Regions from separate parts of the Leuconostoc sp. C5 genome, predicted to be linked through region 1. Evidence: predicted binding sites of a transcription regulator. Region 1 holds the regulator's gene; the other holds the start of a gene.
What was found. The regulator Rex, encoded in region 1, represses fermentation and respiration genes when NADH is low (regulators of the CRP and FNR family bind a similar motif). The targets are predictions, from matches to a motif close to TTGTGAANTANTTCACAA.

Region 1 (3,431 bases):
GATTAGCTGACAAATGTACTGAATACAATTGTTGTTCAAATGTTGATACAACTGCACCATTGGAACCAACAAAATCCATTTCAAAGCCATTATTAATTGTTGGGGCAAACAATTGTTGTAGATTTTTAACTTGACGCCCTGAAGCCGCAACAAAACGCATATCGCGTCTCTCCATAACTGATAAAACGCGTTCAAATCTAGCTTGACTATATTCATCATTTGCCGTTAAAAACGTGCCATCCATGTCTGACGCAATTAATTTAATTGACATTACTTGTCTCCTACTCGTAAATACTATCTTTCAATTGTACCAAAAAAGCGCCGTTAAGCGCTAATTTCATTCAAATTGTTTAAGATATTCTTGATAACCAGATTCATCAATTACCCAATCTAGTTCACCAATGTACTCAGCATGGGGATCATGGTAAGCAAATTCATGCTTAAATTTGTACAATCCATCTGAATTATCAAATTCACCAATGCCACCAAAATCGTACTCAACTTTGCCTAATTCAAGTCCCCATTTGAGCATTTCGTATTGGATAGCAGCAGGCGCATTATGCTTTCCAAATTCACGGTATGAACCAGCGTACATGTACCAAATCTCATCGCCATAAGAGAATCCAAGGCCACTGGCAATAACTTGATCTTCATAATGCGCTAGATAAACACGGAATAATCCCGTACCAGCCCATAATTTTTGCATTCGTAAGAAATAGTCAATTGGTCGATGGGTAATGCCATGGCTCTTCGCCATCGACACATATGTATCAAACAATGCGCGAATGTCTTCTTCACTATCACCACTTGTAACAGTAACCCCGTCACGAAAAGCACGACGAATATCATTTCTGACTTTCGGCTTAAAATGAAGCATTAACTCATCTTCATTTGTAATGGGCTTAGCCCCTTCACCGCGACCATCATAGTACAAAACAACATTCTTACGTGGTTGAATGTTCCCATGCATATGCTTAACTTGTTTATTTCTTGTTTTAAATCCAGCATCAAGATACTTTTGATTTAATGCATCAGAATATGACACCTCAGGATCCATACGTACCAAAAATACATTATCTGGCAAAGCCGTCAATGCTTCATTAATCATTGACTTAATCAAGTCAATGTCCTCAACATCAGCTACTGGCCCTCGGCCAACATAAGCTAATAGTTTTCCTGGTACTGCTTCGACGGTTAAAACAGACATAGCGGCATCAATTTTTCCGTCAGTTTCGTGGTAAACATAAATGTGTCCCCAGTTAGATTTCAACTCTCCCCACAATGGATCTTGTGTTACTTGTCCACGGGGATTTTCACGAACGAATTGCTGATAATCAGTTACTTTTTTGGAATCATCTAAATTTAAAATAGTCATGTGAAATTATAGTCCTGTCGTAATTGAGCCGTAGTTTTCGATGAAATAAACTAACGTCTGTAATTCATTTGTTAAGTCAACGTTTTGCACACGAACACCAGTTGGAACAGTCACACGTACTGGTGTAAAGTTCAAAATACCTTTGACACCCGTTTCGACTAACTGGTTGGTAATTTCTTGTGCAACACCTTGTGGAACCGTTAGAATGGCAATATTGATACGTTGTGCTGTTATTTGCTCTTGTAACTCTTCCATTGAATAAATTGGTACACCTGACAGAATTGTGCCTGTACGCTTTTCGTCTGCATCAAATGCTGCTGCAATACGCATATTTGATGATTGATGGAAATTAAAGTTTAATAAAGCTTGTCCAAGATTACCAGCACCAATTAAAGCCACATTAATTAAGCTGTCTTGGTCCAATACATTGGCGAAAAAATCTAAAAGCGCTTTGACATCATAACCGTAGCCACGCTTACCTAGCGCACCAAAATATGAAAAATCTCGACGAATTGTTGCCGCATCGAACTTAATAGCTTCACTCAACTCTGAGGAAGAAATCCGTTCCTTGCCAGCATCATGTAAAAATGTTAGATAACGAAAATATATAGGTAGCCGCTTAGCAGTTGCACGCGGTATTTTAGGTTGTTGAGTCATAATTATCTCCATTAATTAAACTTGTGAACTTTTGCATAACTAGTATACCATATATAAAAAGGTTTTACCAAAAGATAGTGATGTTTTCACAATGATGTCAGGATTGTAACAATTCAAAATCCAATCCCGGATCCGTGTTTAAATCTAAATCAGCAAAAATATTTTTCTTGTAATTCCAATAACCCGCAGCACCAATCATTGCTGCATTATCCCCTGTATACTGCATCGGAACAGGGATAAATTCTGTCTTTGGAAAATCGTTTAATAGCATAGTCAATTCTTCACGTAATTGAGAATTTGCGGCGACACCACCAGCTAATACAAAACTTTTAACAGGAAAATTTTCTAATGCTCGTTTTGTCCGACCAATTAATGCATCAACAACAGCATTTTGAAAGCTAGTCGCCAAATCATTCTGATTGATTGTTTCCTCTTTTTGATTGGCGTGATGCACATAATTAATTACCGCACTCTTCAAACCAGAAAAACTAAAATCATAGTTATCTTCATGTGCCATGGCAGTTGGAAATTTAATGGTTGGTTGGCCTCTATGAGCCATCTCATCAATTGTCTTCCCAGCAGGATACGGCAAATTTAATAGCCGCCCAACTTTATCAAAGCTTTCTCCAGCTGCATCATCACGTGTTTCGCCAATGACTTCAAATTGGTTTTCTTCACGCATCAATACAAGTTCAGTATGTCCACCAGAAACCATTAATGCCATCGCTGGATATTTAATTGGCTTGTTAAAATTTGCCGCCGCAATATGACCTGCTAAGTGATTAACTGGAATAACTGGCAAACCATGCGCCAGAGCAAATGTTTTCGCCCCCATTAAACCAACTAATAAAGAGCCGACTAGTCCCGGCCCATATGTCACAGCAACCGCATCAAGCGCTTTGGGTTCTACATGAGCCGTGTTTAAAGCATCATTTAGTACCCGAGTAATCCATTCAATATGATGTCTACTGGCCACTTCAGGAACAATACCACCAAAGCGTTGATGTGAATTAATTTGGGTAGCCACACTGTTGCTTAGCACAATGTGACCGTCTTCAACAATGGCGACACTTGTTTCATCCGCACTTGATTCAAAGGAAATTATTTTAGTCAATTTTTTTCTCCATCATAATTGCATCATCACCATTTCTATAATATTTTTCACGACGATAATACTCTGTAAATCCCAGCTTTCTATATAATGCTTGGGCGCCACCATTTTGTGCAGATACTTCAAGCAAAAATCGAGTAACTTGCTTCATATTAAAAATATGTTTAAAAATGTTCTGTGCCACACCTTGTTTTTGATAATCAGGATGTACTGCAACACTAACAATTTCAGCTTCATCAAGTATTGTCGTGACACCAACAAAGCCACCATCCCCGATAAAATAAGCTG
Region 2 (3,431 bases), 420 kb from region 1:
AAAGTAATTGGCGAATACGCCAACTAAAATACTAAACGCCATACCGAAGAAAATATTGCCGAGTAATCGTAACCAATTGATACGCATGGCTAACCACATATTTAAGAATGCCACAGAAACAGCTGTAATAGCTAAAAAGATACTAATTTGCCAGCCAGTGGTGTTAGATAAGTTAGCGGCGCTTGCAGTCCATGGGGCCGAACCCATGGCGCTAGCCACACTTAATCCATTACCAAATGAGTTAATGATTAAAGAGATAAAAAAGAAACTAATTTTTTGTTTATATCCCAGTTGATAAAATTGACCATCTATATAGTACATTGTGTAATTTTTTCCTTAGTTGATTATCTTCTTATTATAGCATTAAGAAAGGTGCTTAAAGATAGTTTACAAAATCACAATTAAGGTATAGAATATATGCATTAGAAAATTGTGAGGAAAAAAAACAATGTCAGAAAATAAAGTCGCTTTGGTAACTGGAGCTGGTCAAGGAATTGGACAGGCAATCGCAGAACGATTGTCAAAAGATGGGTTTAAGGTTGCCTTAGTTGGACGTCATATTGAAAAAGTACAAAAAGTAGCTGATGAAATTAATGAAAATGGTGGTGAAGCCATTGCTATTAAGGCTGATGTGGCTAAACGTGATGAAGTTTTTGCAGCCGTCAAAGAAACGAAAGAAAAGTTCAATGGTTTTGATGTGATTGTTAACAATGCGGGTGTTGCGCCTACGACACCAATCATGTCAGTAACGGAAGATGATATGAACTGGACATGGGGCATTAATGTTAATGGTATTGTCTGGGGAACACAAGCTGCGACAGAAGCCTTCAAGGAATTTGGTCATGGTGGCAAAATCATTAATGCAACATCGCAAGCTGGTGTGCAAGGAAATGCTAATTTGACTGCCTATGGATCAACAAAATTTGCCATTCGCGGTATTACACAAACAACAGCTAAAGAGTTAGCAGAATTTGGTATTACAGTAAATGCATTTGCGCCTGGAATTGTGAAAACACCGATGATGGAAGATATTGCTCATGAAGTAAGCGTGAACGCTGGTAAAGACGATGAATGGGGAATGGCACAATTTTCAGAAGGAATCACCTTAGGACGACTAAGTGAACCGGAAGATATAGCAAATGTGGTTTCCTTCTTGTCTAGCTCAGATTCAAACTATGTGACAGGCCAAACATTAATTGTTGATGGTGGTATGGTATTTAGTTAAATTCAATATATAACTTTAAATGCATCTCAATTTCTTTAATTGGGGTGTTTTTTTGTGCACTAATCTAAATATGTGATTTATTATACAATATATATATTATTATGTTAGCGCTAACAAAAGCTTTTAAATAAGGGTTTAATAAACATATTCAAAAAAGGTTGCTTTTTAAAAAAGAATGATATATACTTATATTGTTAATAAATGAGCAAGTAAAGGAGCAAAGATTATGGCAGAAGCAATTGCAAAGAAACCCGCAAAAAAGGTTTTGACCCCTGAAGAAAAAGCGGAATTACAAACACAAGCTGAGAAGATGACTGAGGTATTGATTGAAAAATCACAAAAGGCATTGTCTGAATTTTCAACATTTTCGCAAGAACAAGTTGATAAAATTGTTGCAGCTATGGCCTTGGCAGGTTCTGAGAATTCACTTCTGTTAGCCCATGCTGCTCACGACGAGACTGGACGTGGGGTTGTGGAAGATAAGGATACGAAAAATCGTTTCGCCTCAGAATCAGTTTATAACGCTATTAAGTTTGATAAGACTGTGGGTGTTATTAGTGAAGACAAGATTCAAGGTAAGGTAGAATTAGCAGCCCCACTTGGTATTTTGGCTGGAATCGTCCCAACGACAAATCCAACGTCAACAACTATTTTCAAATCAATGTTGACAGCAAAGACACGTAACACAATTATCTTTGCTTTCCATCCCCAGGCTCAAAAAGCATCGGTTCTTGCTGCAAAAATTGTTTATGATGCTGCTGTTAAAGCAGGCGCACCGGAAAACTTTATCCAATGGATTGAAAAGCCTTCACTTTATGCAACAAGTGCGCTGATACAAAATCCTCACATTGCTTCAATTCTAGCTACTGGTGGGCCATCAATGGTTAATGCAGCTTTGAAGTCAGGAAATCCATCCATGGGTGTCGGTGCTGGAAACGGTGCAGTTTATATTGATGCAACTGTTGACACAGATCGTGCCGTGTCCGATTTGTTGTTATCAAAGCGTTTCGATAATGGCATGATTTGTGCCACAGAAAACTCAGCCGTTATTCAAGCACCAATCTATGACGAAATTTTAACTAAGTTACAAGAACAAGGTGCATACCTTGTTCCTAAGAAAGACTACAAGAAAATTGCTGATTATGTCTTTAAGCCTAACGCAGAGGGATTTGGTATTGCTGGTCCTGTTGCTGGTATGTCAGGACGTTGGATTGCTGAGCAAGCAGGCGTAAAGATTCCTGATGGTAAAGATGTACTTTTGTTCGAATTAGATCAGAAGAACATAGGTGAAGCGTTATCTTCTGAAAAGTTATCGCCATTACTTTCAATTTATAAAGTTGAGAAGCGTGAAGAAGCTATTGAGACTGTTCAATCCTTGTTAAACTATCAAGGCGCGGGGCACAACGCAGCAATTCAAATTGGTTCACAAGATGATCCGTTCATTAAAGAGTATGCTGACGCTATTGGTGCATCACGTATTTTGGTTAACCAACCTGACTCAATCGGTGGTGTTGGAGATATTTATACAGATGCTATGCGTCCATCGTTGACACTTGGTACCGGATCATGGGGGAAGAATTCATTGTCTCATAACTTATCAACATACGACTTACTTAATATTAAGACCGTGGCTCGCCGCCGTAATCGTCCTCAATGGGTTCGTTTACCTAAGGAAGTTTACTACGAAGCCAATGCCATTACTTACTTACAAGACTTGCCTACTATAAACCGTGCATTTATTGTCGCTGATCCTGGTATGGTTCAGTTCGGATTTGTTGGCAAAGTACTAGGCCAACTTGAGTTACGTCAAGAACAGGTTGAAACAAATATCTATGGTTCAGTTAAGCCTGACCCAACTTTGTCACAAGCTGTTGAAATTGCTCGCCAAATGGCAGACTTCAAACCAGATACAGTTATTTTACTTGGCGGTGGTTCGGCACTTGACGCTGGTAAAATTGGTCGGTTCTTGTACGAATACTCGACACGCCATGAAGGAATTTTAGAAGATGACGAGGCGATTAAAGATCTATTCTTAGAACTACAACAAAAGTTTATGGATATTCGTAAGCGAATCGTTAAGTTTTACCACGCACGTTTGACACAAATGGTTGCGATTCCAACAACTTCAGGTACTGGATCAGAAGTCACACCATTTGCCGTTATTACAGATGATGAAACACATGTAAAGTATCCACTAGCCGATTAT

Region 2: adhE (bifunctional acetaldehyde-CoA/alcohol dehydrogenase) is a predicted target of Rex. The motif match lies at 1,296-1,313, and genes of this name have one in related genera.

What each region holds. Positions count from the first base shown of each region.
Region 1 is NZ_CP134351.1:1,721,138-1,724,568, forward strand. Features, by position in the region: gene RHP56_RS08795 (HAD-IIB family hydrolase) at 1-271, opposite strand, end outside; gene RHP56_RS08800 (lipid II:glycine glycyltransferase FemX) at 338-1,375, opposite strand; gene RHP56_RS08805 (redox-sensing transcriptional repressor Rex) at 1,382-2,032, opposite strand; gene tsaD (tRNA (adenosine(37)-N6)-threonylcarbamoyltransferase complex transferase subunit TsaD) at 2,130-3,146, opposite strand; gene rimI (ribosomal protein S18-alanine N-acetyltransferase) at 3,139-3,431, opposite strand, start outside.
Region 2 is NZ_CP134351.1:123,825-127,255, forward strand. Features, by position in the region: gene RHP56_RS00685 (DUF6198 family protein) at 1-321, opposite strand, end outside; gene RHP56_RS00690 ((S)-acetoin forming diacetyl reductase) at 449-1,225, shown strand; gene adhE (bifunctional acetaldehyde-CoA/alcohol dehydrogenase) at 1,452-3,431, shown strand, end outside.